DNA from 4 places in the Clostridium sp. D5 genome. Region 1 is predicted to be linked to each of the others. Evidence: riboswitches for the same ligand, from Rfam matches in the RefSeq annotation. Region 1 holds a riboswitch; each other region holds the start of a gene.

What was found. Region 1 has a riboswitch for cobalamin ahead of HMPREF0240_RS07535 (ASKHA domain-containing protein). Riboswitches for the same ligand answer to the same signal wherever they lie in the genome.
Region 2: it holds a riboswitch for cobalamin, as region 1 does, so the genes downstream of both, HMPREF0240_RS04655 (cadherin-like beta sandwich domain-containing protein) here and HMPREF0240_RS07535 (ASKHA domain-containing protein) in region 1, are expected to answer to the same signal.
Region 3: it holds a riboswitch for cobalamin, as region 1 does, so the genes downstream of both, nikB (nickel ABC transporter permease) here and HMPREF0240_RS07535 (ASKHA domain-containing protein) in region 1, are expected to answer to the same signal.
Region 4: it holds a riboswitch for cobalamin, as region 1 does, so the genes downstream of both, HMPREF0240_RS04890 (ABC transporter substrate-binding protein) here and HMPREF0240_RS07535 (ASKHA domain-containing protein) in region 1, are expected to answer to the same signal.

What each region holds. Positions count from the first base shown of each region.
Region 1 covers NZ_GL870810.1:256,385-260,347, reverse strand. Annotated here, with positions in the region: gene HMPREF0240_RS07540 (superoxide dismutase family protein) at 1-177, opposite strand, end outside; gene HMPREF0240_RS07535 (ASKHA domain-containing protein) at 255-2,435, opposite strand; cobalamin riboswitch at 2,598-2,782, opposite strand; gene HMPREF0240_RS07530 (corrinoid protein) at 2,791-3,429, opposite strand; gene HMPREF0240_RS07525 (GTP-binding protein) at 3,547-3,963, opposite strand, start outside.
Region 2 covers NZ_GL870809.1:1,090,845-1,094,807, reverse strand. Annotated here, with positions in the region: gene HMPREF0240_RS04655 (cadherin-like beta sandwich domain-containing protein) at 1-2,470, opposite strand, end outside; cobalamin riboswitch at 2,745-2,939, opposite strand; gene HMPREF0240_RS04650 (sugar phosphate isomerase/epimerase family protein) at 3,151-3,891, opposite strand.
Region 3 covers NZ_GL870815.1:1,197-5,159, forward strand. Annotated here, with positions in the region: gene HMPREF0240_RS15375 (DUF6506 family protein) at 99-401, shown strand; gene HMPREF0240_RS15380 (methyltransferase domain-containing protein) at 579-1,724, opposite strand; cobalamin riboswitch at 1,906-2,096, shown strand; gene nikB (nickel ABC transporter permease) at 2,290-3,231, shown strand; gene nikC (nickel transporter permease) at 3,228-3,963, shown strand, end outside.
Region 4 covers NZ_GL870809.1:1,159,269-1,163,231, forward strand. Annotated here, with positions in the region: gene HMPREF0240_RS04885 (putative 2-aminoethylphosphonate ABC transporter permease subunit) at 149-1,864, shown strand; cobalamin riboswitch at 2,082-2,271, shown strand; gene HMPREF0240_RS04890 (ABC transporter substrate-binding protein) at 2,491-3,510, shown strand; gene HMPREF0240_RS04895 (iron ABC transporter permease) at 3,526-3,963, shown strand, end outside.

The DNA.
Region 1 (3,963 bases):
GCCGAAAAATTTACTCATATCCGGCGCGTCCTCGTCCGGCAGTCCGTATACTTCCGCCATTACGATAGTTCCTCCGTACACTTCATAAAAATAAACTATTCCATGGATTTCCGGGTATTTATCCGAACCTTTTATCTCTGCAAATGCTTCCGGCATTCCGTTTAATTTTTCAACCATAACATCATCCTCCTCTGCTCAGTATATGCAGCAATCGGGCGGATGTTCATGCTTTACGGCCAGAAAAAGTAACGCTCCTATTCAAAATACATATAGTCCATATAGAATTCATTAAAATGCTTGTCATTGGAAAGCTGTACCTCTGATGAGCAGTCCAGAATATATTTCACACGCTCTGCAGAATCCTCACTGAGCAGATATGTCCTGGTTCCTTTCAGGCAGCTGTTTCCAACCGCTTCTATCTTTGCCTGACACTCTTCTGGCAGAAGTCCGATTCCAACTGCTTTTACAATATCCATCTTATAGCCAAAACCGCCTGCTATGTAAATTGCATCAATATCATCATAAGATGCCCCGAAATTCAGGATCAGAGTCTCAAGCCCAGCGCGCACTGCAGACTTGGCAAGCTGAATCTCCCTCACATCTTTCTGAAAGAAAGCAATCTCTGTCCCATCCCCGCTTTCTGCGAGCGGAAAACCATCGTCAAAATAATCCTCGTCCATAAGACCTGTTTCGTCCACAAGCTCGGCCTTAACCAGTTCGTAAACGGCGTCAATAACCCCGGTACCGCAGATTCCGACCGGTTTGGCGTCCTGGATCGTTCCCGTCACCGCATGCCCGTCCTTCAGCTCCACCTTGCAGATTGCTCCCGGCACGCTTCCTGTCCCGAATGTTATATTTCCGCCCTCAAACGCGGGCCCGGCTGCCGTCGATGTCGTCAGAATGCGGTCCTTATTGCCAATTGCCATCTCGCCGTTTGTTCCAAGGTCAATCAGTACGGATACCTTCTCCCTCCTGTCAAAATCCAGGGCATACAATCCTGCCGTAATATCTCCTCCCACGTAAGTGGATATGCCGGGGAAAATCACAATTTCAAACGCCATGTCATTCTGGCCGAAAAGTTCTGCATAATTAGTATATATCGTATCAATATTGACCGGTGTAAAAGGGAATACGCCCAATGTTTCACAGGAGTAGCCCATCAGAAGGTGCACCATGGTTGTATTGGCCCCGATTACCATTTTTTCGATCTTTATTTTTCCGTTCTCTGTCAGACTCCCGATTCCCTGAAGCAGATCTGTCTGAATGCTCTTTCTCAGCGCTTCCTTTTTGCCTCCGTTGGAAGCTTCTATTCTGCTGATTACATCAGCACCATATGCCCTCTGTCGGTTGATCGTTGTAAAAACATCCTCGGCTTCCTTTGTCTCCATATTGATCAACTGCATCGCGATTGTTGTCGTGCCGATATCCACGGCAATTCCATAACGCACGCCCGCTTTTGCGCTGCTTCTTGCCGCTCTCCCTGCCGTTTGTTCATCATCCGCCAGAACAGCGAACTCCTCTTCTTTATGGAGCCCAACTGAGATCACACAGTCATCCTCAGGATAAGCCTTGCATGCCAGACGGAATCCATCCTGCAGCTGCTCCCCGCTGAAGAATTTTCCATCCTGCTCTGACGGAGCGATATCCCCCTCCAGAACCTGAATACCGCACTTTCCGCAGGTTCCTCTTCCTGCACAGACTGCCGGCAGGAATATACCCTGCTCCTGAAGTATCTCCATCAGAGAATGTCCCTTTTTGCCTTTTAAAACTCTGAGTTCATCTCCATCATGAAGCATAATTGTATAATCCGAAACATTTCTGAGGCTGCAGTTAACATTCGGGCAGCTCGCGCAGTTATGATGAATGCGGAACATGTCTGAATGATCTGCCGTCAGGTAGACCTGGCACGTCGTCTTGACCGGATCATACATACAGCTGTCCAGCACACGGATGCCCGCGCTGTTTTCTCTGCCGGTCACTGCCAGAGCTTTCTTCTGGGCCTCCATCGGAATATCCTGCGGCGCCTCCAGCCGATGGGACACTCCGCACTTTTTCGCTCTGCACATTGCGATAATCTGAGGCTGAAGCTGATGATCCATCTGAAAAAGATAATCATCCGCAATGGCATCCGCCAGCATTCCGCCCAGATAATCTCCTTCTGCAAACAGTTGTGTAGACCATCGGCTCAGCTGTCCGCCTACGGAAGTAACGCAGTACAGTGCCTGATGAATCCCTTCCCCATACCGGCTGAGATCAAATCCGTCCACATCCCCGAACTCCAGCAGAGCAATCGGCTCTATTTTCTTATATGCCTCCGGAAGCATCGCCTCATACTCTTCTGCCACATCATCATATGTCGCGCTGCCTTCGAAGCAGTCTATCAGAGCGAACACATTCTCTCTGCATATTTCTATATTAAATTCCGTTATTTTCATCTTCTTGTCCTCTCTCAACTGCCGGAAAAGCCATCCCCGTCCCTGCAGTTTCAATAACCCTGTTCAATTATTTTTCCTGTATAAAAAGAAAAACTCCTTGTAAAAAGAGTTCGATGCTGACACACTATATAAAATTAAAACGGAATCCTGTTTCCCACCCAAAACAGGTCCATAGGGATATGTAAGTATCCTGGCTCACGTTTCATCCTTGGAATGCCTTCTCATCCTGACGGACAATGGCTTTTATTCTTCGTCCACGTTTACAGTAGGGGTAAGCCTGCACCGGATTCACACCGGTTTCCTTCTCTAAATGCTCTTTGTTGTTACCATCCGCACTTATTTCCCAAAGGGCACTTTATTTCTCTGTAACTGCTTTCTTTGCAACTTCTGCTGCTGTTGCTGCATCTGGTGTATAGTAGTCAGCACCAATCTGCTCTGCAAAACTGTCATTAACCGGAGCGCCGCCGACCATAACGATGTACTTGTCGCGAAGTCCTTTTTCGTTCAGCTGATCGATACAATCCTGCATCTTCGGCATTGTTGTTGTAAGAAGTGCTGACATACAGATTACATCTGCGCCTACTTCTTCTGCTTTGTCAATAAATACAGCCGGCTCAACATCTACGCCGATATCGTGGATCTCAAAGCCTGCGCCTTTCAGCATCATTACTACAAGGTTCTTTCCGATATCATGCAGGTCACCCTGTACTGTACCGATAACTGCCTTACCAACCGGCTCATTTCCTACTTCAACCAGTTTTGGCTCCAGAACTGTAAGTCCTGCATTCATAGCTCTTGCTGCTACCAGAACTTCCGGTACGAATACCTCGTTGTTTTTAAACTTTGCACCGATGATCATCATTCCTGATAAAAGACCTTCATTTAAAATCTCTTTTGGATCCTGCCCCTCGTCCAGAGCCTCCTGTACCAGTGCCTTTACATTTTTTGCCCTTCCTTTTTGAAGGAATTCTGAAATTTCCTGAATCTTTGACATTTTACATACCTCCATCATTCTTTAAGCGTGTCTGCTTTGATTATTATTCTACCTTATTTGCAATTATGTTTTTAGTAATTTTTTTGGAACTCTTTGTATTAATATCTCATTTTTTGTTTATTTTTTTATTTCTTCTACAATTTCCGGGTACCACTCCATTGCTTTTCTCAGGGATTTTCTGACGGGCAGGCCATTTCCGGATAAGACCACCAGATCATTGATATGTTCCGGCTTTCCTTCAAACTTCTCGGCTTTATAAATGCTGCCTACGCAGTCCACCAGATAGATTTCTCCGTCTGCCTCCACAAATCCTTTTACACGGTAAGTATCATCCAGAAACATTTCAACGAATTTCTGAAGCTTTCCCGGTGCCTGCCCCGGTTTCAAACGGAGCAGATATTTTTTCAGGGTGATGTCCGCGCTCTGTAAGATCGGTTCTTCCGGCTGTCTGTCTGCCGGCACAGCGGGATTCAGCCAGCTGCTTTCGATCCTGCCATAAGTAGTCGTATGGACCCCGGCACCCGGACGGTGCAT
Region 2 (3,963 bases), on a different contig from region 1:
AATGTAATACTCCATTATTGGTACATAGAATAACATAGTTTTCATTTGTCCAGCATCCGTCCCAATAGAAGCTGCCAAGGTTTTCATCTCTCCAGGTTGCTGCCTTTCTTTCCGTTTGCTGAGATGGATCTTCATCAGTTACGGAAATACAAACGAAACCTGATTTCTTAGTTGTAAAGAATCCAACATAGATATATCCATCGTCATAACGAATCGCACTCTCACTCCGTCCGCCCGCAGGATCTTCATAAACCCAAAGGGATTCCAGTGTTTCTGCATTAAAGCACTGAATTGTTCCATTCCCCAGCGGTACAAAGAGCATTCCCTCAGCGTATGTAGGAGGCATCAAACCAAATGTGGTTGGTGTTACTGTCTCACTTGTCTTCAGGATCTCTCCTGTTTCCTTATCCAGAACATAAAGTTTGTTTCCGGAAAGTGTGTAAACTTTGTTGTCAACAATAATCGGTGTTGTTCCGCTGGTCGGCTTAACATATTCACCTGTCTGGCGTTCCCACTTCACTTCAATGGAATCTGAAGTTATGGGAGTCTTTGCATCAACAATTGACATATTGTCACGGCCGGAACGGAAGCCCGGATAATCTGCATCCAACTCCGGAAGCGTGATTTCTGCGGCCTTCTCCAGTTTAAATTCTTTTGTCTCGGACTGGCTGATATTCAGAATACCTGACTGGCCCACATATCCGAGTTTTGTAACTGCATAGCTGTAATCGTCACCTGGGAAAAGGCTATACTTGCCATTCTCCGGCCATAGACGCTTATTCTCCCCATCATAGATCGTAAACAATGCATCTTTAGGGTTCACCTGCACGGATAATTCAACTATCTGTACTCTATCGACAATGACGGTATAGGAAGTTTGCTCTGCTCCCCCTTTTTTCACTTTAATAACAGCCTTATTCTCACCATCAACCAAATTCATCTTATAGGTTGTGCCGGTCACTTCTGTTCCGTTAACCATTACCTTTGAATTACCAGTATCCGGATTCTTAAATGTAATGTTGACTGCATCCACATCACTCAGAACCTTCGTCCTATACTCTGTGGTTGATTTATTAAATGCAGGATCAAATTTCAGTGTATCTCCATTTTCATAATTCAATTGCAGGCCTGTCAGAATTGTGAGCTGTTTTATATGCACGGTATAAACTTCTGTTACCCCGCCTTTTGTAGCAGTAATGGTAATATCATTTGGTTCACCATCAGCTCTTATCGCACCTGCCATAGACTCATACTGATTTTTTGCCGTAGATTCAACTTTTACATCCTTGCCTGTGCTATCCGTATAAGTATAAACGACCTTCATGTCTTTATCTGTCGTGCCTTCATGCAGCTTGACTCTTAATTCAACGGCTGTGGATGTATCATATACCAGTGTTGCCTCTTTTGTTGTTACATCAAATTCAACATTTTGAGTCTGATATCCTTCAACACCTTTCAGAAGAAGCGGTGCTTCCTCAGACTCCAGTGTGAAGTTTTTGGTCTCTGACTCTGTCAGATTAACCGTCCCTGTCTGGGTTACAAATCCTTCTCTTTCAATCTTATAGTTGTAATCTTTTCCGGCTTCCAGACTGTAAACTCCATCCGTTCCCTGAACTGCCGCTCCCTCACCGTCTGTAATGGTTACAGTTGCATCTGCAGGGTTCGTTGTAACGGTCAGGTCAGCTTTTTTAATATCCTTGATGATATTAAGAGTATATGCTTTTCCGACAGTTCCTTGCTTTTCTGCTTTTGCGACAATTGTTGTTTTTTCTTCCGTTAACGGAACCTGGCATTTCGGGTAGGAAGCTCCTTCTTCTAATACAGCAGGCTTACCATTAACAGTGTATACATTATCATCAATATCGCCCCAGTACATAGCCATCAGGCTAACTTCAACTGATTCTGTCCCCCCCGGAACTGTAATCTCATACTCTGTTTTGTCCTCAGCAAAGCCGGTCAAATATGAAATATTTCCATCACTTACTTGGAGCTCCATAAGGGGCGTTAATCGAACCACGTGTACTGTATATGTTTCTACCTTGTCGCCTAATGTAACAGTGATTTGAACCTCTCCGCCTTTGATCTCTCCATACTCGAGCAATGTGTCTAACACCAGTACTTCACCACTGGTCATTGTTGTTGTCACGCTGTCCTTAAAAGTATTCTGGTACTGAGCCTCGATTGTGGCTCCTGCAGCTTCTTCCTTCAGAACTGCACATATGCCCAATTCGTACGCCTCTTCAATAACACCTACTGTGCATTCTTTTGTTTCAGGGTCAACCTCTGATATTAGTTTGACAGGATCGCCCACTTCGCTTGGATCAGAAAAGCTGATCCCAGACAACATATTCGTGTCCGCTGTCGTTCCTTCTGCCAGAACCGGCATTCCTCCTGCAAATACAGTAGTCACCATCACAACCACCGCTAATAACCAGGACAACCCCCTTCTTGTTTTTTGCTTTTGTTTCATTCTTTTTAATCCCTCCTGTTTCTCCTCTTAGGCCATAGGCCTGAATTGTTTTATAGAAACAGCCAGCATTCTGTTTCATGCATTGACCGTTAACTATCTTTAAGTAAATGCATTTTTCTGTTCATCCTTTCTCCGTATCTATACTGTCTGTTTCAATTCAATACGCTATAATTAAAAATAAAAGCTCTTCCATCATTCCGATAGAAGAGCTCATCTTTTTTACTATATTATATTTTTAGTATACAAAACGGACTATTTCTTCATCCCAGAAATACATCGTAACAATCATCACGGCAGGTCTTCTGACTTCGCTTCATCCTCCGAAACACCTTCTCAGCATATAAATGCCAATGGTATAATCGTTTCTTCGTCCACGTTACAGTAGAGGTGACTGTACCGGCCTCGCACCGGTTTCCCTATTATCATTCCCCAGCTGTCCAGGAAATGCACCGCAATATAAATATTAAATTAATTACTAACAACAACGTTCCGTTTAAACTATGTAGTTCATTATAAAGTATGGCCCAGCAAAAGTCCACTGTTTTTCACATAGTTTCCATACGGTTTTCACAAAATATTCACAACACTATGAATCATTTATGTCCTGTATCATTTTACCAGTTTTCTGATATAACTTAGGTAATTTTTATAGATAGATGCGTAAAAATTTCTGATATCACTCATCCGGCCATTTTTACCTTCTGCTTCTTTCGCCAGCTGCTTATCATCCTGCTGGAGATCAGAACGTCTTCCATTTGACTGCACTCAATTGTATATTCTGCATCCGGCATGTATGTGTTAAGCAACTCCAGCGTCTCATCTACGGGTATATTCCCGCGTCCCAATCCCAGGTGTGCATCCCTGTCCCCACAATTATCGTGGACATGCACATGTCCCGCATGCTTCCCAAATGCCTGAATCCACTCGCTCAAAGGCCTGGGCGAGTAGCAGTGCGCATGGCCGATGTCCAGGCACAGTTTAAAATCCGGGGACTCAACCTTCTGCTCCACTTCAATCATGGGCGGTATTTCCTGGTCATATACATTTTCCATAAGAATCTGGATACCGCTTTTACCTTCCATAAACTCATTCCAGAACTCGGCCACTCGATCTGCCCAGCCAGTCAGATAATAAACTCCCGGAAGAAAACCCGTATGGAAAATTATCTTTCTGGCCTCCAGTCTTTTGGCAGCCTCATAGGTCTGTGTAAAGCGGGATTTCGTCACCGCCCTTATCCTGGAATCATATGTCATTGGATTCAAATCCAGAAATGGACCATGCAGCGTCAGGCTTCCGGCGCCTATATATTTTAACCGTTCTCTGTAACCGGCGATTTTCTCATCCAGGCAGTCCAGGTTTTCAGAAATAGAGAATTCAATACTCTCAATCCCAACCCCAGTTTCTTCTACTACCTGTCTCATTTCTTCATCCTCAAGAAGATGACTTGCATATACCATAATATTTTATACCTGATCCAGGCAGTTTCCCCTGAA
Region 3 (3,963 bases), on a different contig from region 1:
GTATATTATGATTTTGGAAGTTTAATGGAGCGGATTAACAGCATGTGTTAAGTATTTGATATTTTAAAGCATGCCGAATAATGGAAGGAGAGTTTTTGATGTTTGAATGTGCATTTATTTATGTGGCAGAGGCCGTTAGCCCTGAGAAGCAGAGGGCAGTTATCCCGTCAGACACCATCAACATGAATGTAATTGGTGTGAAAGACTATGACCAGGCAGAGATCGTAGCGAAGGAGATGGTAGAAAAAGGCTGTCAGGCCATTGAGTTATGCGCCGGCTTTGGTTATGAAGGTGTTGCCAGAGTAAAAAAGGCGGTGGGCCCGGGAATTGCTGTTGGAGCTGTTAATTTTGATTTCCATCCGGCCTTTGGATTTAAGAGCGGGGATGAAATGTTTCAATAGGCTGAAGTATGGACTTTATTGAAAAACGGGTATATGTGCGAAGCCCTTATTTGTAAAGCTATAGAATTTGTTTTTCACTTTATTAAAGATAAAAAATAGAATATTGAATGTAAATGCCGCCAGTCTCTTTATGTACCTGAGAGCTACTGGCGGTTTATTTTTATCTGCAATTTTATATCAGGAAGAGGGAAATGCGTCCAGAAACTCCATGTAAAGCTGATTGAGCTGGCTTAGCTTCTGCGCGGAAAAACTGTTCAGAACTTTTGCATATCGGACTTCAAGAGCCTTTTCTTCCTTGTGGTGCTGTTTACGTCCTTCGGAAGTAAGGGTAAGCAGCATACTGCGTCGGTCTCTGGGATTAGGCATCTGGCGGATATACCCCTTTTCGGTCAGCTGTGCCAGAATCCGGGTGACTGTTTGTTTCGGGATAAATATATATTCGCTTAAATCACTGGGCCGCAGTCCTTCGGGCTGATACATAAGCAGGTCCAGAATTAAATATTCGGTATCCTTATTATTGCCGAACTGCCGCTGTTCACGGTAGAACAGCTGGTTATGTGTTTTAAAGAGCTGGAAATCATAGTCAATGTTACCGTCTTCCTCTGTATCGGCAGGCTTTACACAATAAATTGAAAACAGGGGATGATTCGTCGAAGCTTTTGAGCTGCCGTGTGGGTTTAATTTTCCGCTGATATTCCTCGTACATTCACAGTGCACAAAGCCTAGATTGCGAAGTGTTGCGATGTCCCATTCCGGACGCTGCACATAGCTGATTGGAAGGAGAGAGGTATAGGCATCGCACTCAGCAAAGATTGCTTTTTCATCTGGTGTGGTTCCAAGATCTTTGAAACCATCTTTTCCGTAATTGGCATCACAGTTAAAGAAGCATCCGCCGGGTTTCAGTACCCGGAATATTTCCATGTAGACGCACCGGGGATCCAGTATAGTCCAGATTGTGCTGCGGCAGATTACCACATCAAAGGAACCGCTTGGAAAATCCAGCTGATGGGCATCCATCTGAAGAAACGTCACAGAAAAACCGGATTCAGCCGCAGCAGACCTGGCCCGTTTGAGCATGTGGCGGGAGATATCAACAGCAGTAACTTTATGGCCCAGAGAGGCACATACAATTGCCATAAAACCAGTGGCAGTACCGATATCCAAAATCTTCAGCGGTTTGTCAGAAACAGGCAGGATGGATTTCATTTCAGACTTCCAGAACTGAAATTCCCGGCCATGTAAATGTTTCTGTCTCATCTGGTCGTAGCTGGTAGCGCGGATATCCCAGTATACGGTTATGCGGTCTTTCAGATTTATATCCATTGGTAATACTCCTTTGATAACATAATTAATAAAACTTGTAATAGTATTAGATTAGCACAGCATACTGAGAAAAACAATCATAAGAAAAATGACAGGCTGTTGACAAGGGGAAAAGTGTATGATAGTATAATGTAGTACCGAATGGGACTAAATAGAAACTTAATATAGTGCAGATAGAATGCCTGCAAGAAAGAATTGCAGTATTGTCGGAAGATATACGTTTTTCCAACAATAGGGAAACAGGTGCAAATCCTGTGCAATGCCGTTGCTGTAAGAGTGGAGCATATTTCAATAAGCCACTGGGAAACCGGGAAGGCGAAAGTATGCGGAGAAGCTCAAGCCAGAATACCGGTTCTAACTGTTATTTTCATGCTGCGAGCCACAGCTAAGAAAATTCTTTTTGCGTTAAAAGCCGTTGTGCTTTTGCGCTTAATTAGTATGGGAAAACCTGAACATTGGAAAAGGATATGTCTGTGGACATGTCCTTTTTTTATTTCATTGGAAATTCCAAATTTGAATGCCAGTTCTGATCTTTTATCAGAAAACAGTCAGGGGAGGTAGTAAAATGCTTCGATATATCATAAAACGCATGGCGGCGCTGATCATTATACTGTTCGGCTTATCTGTACTGACCTTTTGCCTGACCAATGTCCTGCCATCTGATCCGGCACAGCAGATGATGGAAAGTATGGGGGCAGGAAGTGACCCTGAAGCAATCGGTAAGCTGAAAGCGGAATATGGCCTGGACCAGCCTCTGCCTGTTCAGTACCAAAACTGGCTGGCGGGCGTGCTGCACGGGGATTTTGGAAATTCGGTAAAGTATGGGCAGCCGGTCTCGGAAATCCTGGCAAGGAAGCTGCCGAATACGATTAAGCTGGCATGTTCCTCCTTCATACTTATGCTGATGATTGCATTGCCTCTTGGTATTCTCTCTGCGGTTTACCATAATAAAACCGCAGATTATATCATCCGTTTTCTGGCATTCATAGGGGAGGCGATGCCAAGCTTCTGGATTGCACTGATCCTGATCTATTTGTTTGCCGTAAAGCTGCAGGCCCTTCCTGTGGGAGGCTCTGAGAGTATAAAACAGATGATTATGCCTGATATTACGCTGGCGTTTGGCATGGCGGCATCTTATATCCGGCGTATCCGCACGGCCATGCTGGAAGAGATGCATGAGCCCTATATTATGGGAGAACTTTCCAGGGGGATTTCAAAGAGGCGCATTATTCTGCGCCATGTGCTGCCTAATTCGCTTTTGACTATTATTACACTTCTGGGCATGTCGTTTGGAGGACTGCTGGGCGGAACAATGATCGTAGAGACCATTTTCAGCTGGAACGGCATAGGCAGTGCGGCAGTAAATGCTATCACGAACAGGGACTATCAGCTGATACAGGGATATGTTATGTGGATGGGGGTGATTTATGTATGTGTGAATCTGGCAGTGGATATATTTTACCGTTATCTGGATCCCCGGATACGGCTGGGAGGAGCGGCAAAGTGAGAAGAAAGACGAAACGGCAGAAAAGCCGTTATACCAGTTTTTTTATATGTCTTGGACTTGCCGCACTTTTCACCTTTTTTTCTGTCTATGCGGGGCGGTTTGCACCTTACGATCCTCTTGAAACAGACTATGCAAATATGCTTACTGCTCCCTCTGCGGATCATTTGTTCGGAACAGACCAGCTGGGCCGGGATCTGTTCTCGCGAATCTTGTACGGTGGGCAGACCTCTTTGCTGATTGCATATATGGTGACGGCTATTATATCTGTGGTTGGAATACTGCTGGGTATTATCAGCGGTCTTGCAGGCGGCGCGGCCGATAGTATTATTATGCGTCTGGTAGACGTTCTAATGGCATTTCCCGGCAATATCTTCGTGCTGGCTATGATAGCAGTAATGGGAACCGGCATTCAGAATCTGATTATTGCGATGTGCTTTACCGGATGGACAAAGTATACACGGGCCAGCCGGTCGCTGGTACTGTCGATTAAGAATGAAGATTATATTCTTCAGGCCAGACTGGGGGGCGCTTCCACATTCCGGATCATCCGGAAATACATTGTGCCAAATGTGATTCCCACTCTCCTGGTGCTGATCGCGCAGGACATTGGGGGAAAACTCCTGGCAATTGCCGGGCTTTCACTGCTGGGACTTGGATCCAGACCTCCGACACCAGAATGGGGCTTTATGCTTAGTGAAGGGCGCAATTATATGTCTGCGGCTCCATGGCTGC
Region 4 (3,963 bases), on a different contig from region 1:
AGTGCGTCAGCTTATTCATGCACCTGACTGCGCCGCCCTTTTCATCCGGAGGATGAGAGGAGAGGCCGGGCAGGTGCAGTGAATGATGCGGCTCATACCGGGGGGGCAGCAGTTCCGGTAAAACATTTGAAGGAGAAAATAACATAACATGAATCGTATAAAACAATTAATAAGGAGAGGAGAGAAGGAAGACGTTGTAAGAGGGATCGCGATTTACCTGGTCATGATTTTTCTGGTGCTCTTCCTGGTTCTTCCCCTGTGCACCCTGTTCCTGAAGGCATTTCAGGACAAAAGCGGTGAATTCGCAGGCCTGGCTCAGTTTGCAAAATATTTTCAGAGCAAATCCATGGTCTATTCCATATCCCACACCTTTTTCATTGCAGCCGTATCTACGCTCATATCAGTGACACTGGCCTTTTTCTTTTCTTATTCTCTGTCAAGAAAAAATGTGCCGTGGAAAGGTTTTTTCAGATATATCGGAATGATTCCGATCTTTGCACCCACCATGCTTCTGGGTATTGCATTGATCTACCTGTTCGGAAATAAAGGAATCTTTACGGCCCTCGGATTGCAGGTACCTTTATACGGGAAGGTGGGAATTATTATCGCAGAAAGCATCTACTGTTTTCCGGTTGCGACGACGATCCTGATGGTGGCATTTTCCGCCGCAGACAACCGTCTGTATGAGGCGGCCGAGACCATGGGAACTTCCGCAATCCGGAAAATGTTTACGATCACCATACCGAACGTCAAGTATGGCCTCATCAGCGCCATATTTGTAGCATTTACATACAGCTTTACCGACTTTGGCGCTCCCTCGGTTGTGGGCGGCAACTACAACGTGCTGGCAACAGACGTTTATAAGCAGGTAGTCGGGCAGCAGAACTTTAACATGGGAGCAGTCGTGGGAATTATCCTGCTGTTTCCTGCCATACTGTCCTTTGCAGTGGACCGGATCATAAACAAGAAGCAGAATGCGGCGATCAGTGCGAAATCCATACCATACCAGATCAAACCACACAGGCCCAGCGATATGGCAGCAACCATATTCTGTCTCGTGATCACGCTGGCCATGCTGCTGTTTTTTGCAGTCGCCCTGTTTGCATCCCTGATCAAATTCTGGCCCTACAACCTGACATTTACCCTGTCCAACTACGACCTGAGCAAGATATCCTCAGGAAATGGAATCACCGCTTTCAAAAATTCCATACTCATAGCACTCATATCGGCGTTTCTGGGAACATTCGTCACATTCCTGGGAGCATACCTGATTGAGAAAAACCAGAAATTCAAGGTCAGCAGAAGAATCACATATCTGCTCTCCATTACCCCCCTGGCGATACCAGGGACCGTAGTAGGCTTAAGCTTTATCATGTTCTTCAACGCGCCAACCTTCAAAATCCCATTTATAGAAGGCTACGTATTACAGAACCCGTTCCACATCATATACGGAACCATCTGGATCATCGTACTGGCAAACATGATACACTTCTACTCCGTCCCCTTTTCCACCGCCACAACCGCCCTGAAAAGGCTGGATAAAGAATTTGAAACCGTATCCGAGTCCCTCGCAGTCCCCTTCTACAAAACCCTGCGCCGGGTAACTCTCCCCTTATGTACACCGGCAATCTGCGAAATGTGGGTATACTTTTTCGTAAACTCACTGGTAACCGTATCCGCGGTCGTATTCCTGTTCACCCCGACCGCCCCCATAGCTTCCGTGGCCATAGTCAGCCTCGAAGGCTCCGGCCAGACCGCCCCCGCAGTAGCCATGTGCATGCTCCTCCTCTTCATCAATTTGGTTGTAAGAGGTATCTACGAGGCAAGACAGCATAAAAAACAAAAGTCAAGTGTTTCGTCCTGATGTTCCAGGCAAAGCACGGTCAGAATGCCTTTCCCGCAGCATGTGTGCATGCACCGGGGCGGGCATTTTGCTGTTTTTCTGCATTAGGGAGCGGTATGGATATATGATACTATCATACGGTTACGAAAAATATAAGAACAATTTGTAATTATTTTATCTAAAATAATTCTATTATTGACAATTTTGTTTTACTAATGTATGTTTGTTTAGTAAAACTGAATCATAATATTCATTAAATGCTCGAAAGAGGTAAAAGGGAATCAGGTGAAAAGCCTGAACGGTCCGGCCACTGTATCCAGGGAGTGAAAGCTGTAATATGCCATTGCAGAATCAATATTTTTGTGAGAAGGCACAGCATGAGCGATAATCTGGAAGTCAGGAAACCTGTTTAATGAAAGAGAGAGGAAACTTCCGGTTAAAAGCTGCCTGTCTGAATATTTGGAGTTGTTATTTGTGATCATTAAGACAACTTTATTTGTGTGTATCTAAAGTATATACATATTCTGGACATTTGCTTAAAACGGGCAGATGTCTTTTATTTTGCATTGTTTCAGCAGAATCGAAAGAATGAAGTTTAATTTTTATGAGGATAGTTTTAAAAAATTACTTAAAAAAGGAGCAAAAGTATGAAATTGAGAAACAAACTGATCAGTATGATGATGGTGCTGGCATTAGGGCTGAGTATTACTGCCTGTGGGAAAAATGCTTCAGACGCTGCAGCATTAACTGAAGAAAAAGCAAAACCGGCACAGGAAGAGAAATCCGGGTCAGAGGGGAAATTTCCTTTTACATTAACAACACAGGATGATATAGAGGTGACATTCACGCATGTGCCGGAAAGAGTAATTGCAGCGAATGCAAATGCTGGTGATCAATTGATGGCAATGGGGCTGGGGGACAAAATTATCGGAAGAGCATATACAAATTCTGTAATTAACCCCGAGTGGAATGATGAATATTTGAAGATACCGGAACTTTCAGAGACAGCGCCGTCATTAGAGGCAATCCTGGCCCAGGAGCCGGATTTTATTTACGGGCGTTCCAGTGCTTTTTCTGAAAAAAATAATACGGAGCATGAAACGTTAAGCGGTTATGATATCATGTCACTTGCTTCTATTGAAGGTTATACGATCGGGGCAGACGTAGATGTTGTATATGAAGATTTTTATAACCTGGGACGTATTTTTGATCTTGAAGAGAAAGCAGACGAAATTGTAGAGGAAATGAAGGCTCAGATTGAGGCCGCAGAAAAAGCAGTAAAAGATCAGGAAACTGTAAAAGTATTTGTTTATGATATGGCTCAGGATGGAGGGGCCTATACCTGTGGAAATAATTTTACTGCAAAACTGATTGAACACGCGGGAGGGAAAAATATTTTCTCCGATATGGATAAGACATGGGCGAATGTAAGCTGGGAAGAAGTTGTAGAGCGTGCACCTGAAGTCATTGTTATAAACAATTACGGTGATACTTCTTTAGAGCAGAAAATATCCGAACTGAAAGAAAATCCGGCGTTGGCAACCGTGCCGGCAATAGTAAATGACAGAATAATATCGGTAAATCTTTGTGAGGTATTCGCAAGTTCAATGACCGGAGATACTATAGAAAAATTTGCAAAAGCTTTCCATCCGGACTGCTTTGAATGAAAGTGATGTACAGGTATGAAGAATATTTGCATGACTATAAAGAACCACAGCGTTAGATGTTCAATTATTCTTTGTATACTGCTGATAATTTCTATTGTTTTGGCCGTCGGAACAGGGCCGGTTACCATAGACTTTATTTCCGTCTGGAAAATCGTGCTGCATAACATATCCGAATACGTCGGGCTGGAACATCTGATTTCTATAGAAGATATTAAAAGCAGTACACAGAATATAGTCTGGTTTTTAAGGGTTCCAAGAGTGCTCCTGGGAGGCCTTGTGGGAGCGGGACTTACGCTTTCTGGAATCTGTATGCAGGCATTCACAAAAAATCCGCTTGCAGAACCTTATGTCCTGGGAATCTCATCCGGGGCATCTCTGGGAGCCGTGCTGGCAATGCTTGCCGGAGTCTGGCTCCCATGGGGCGGAAGGCTGACTGTATCTGCAGGGGCTTTT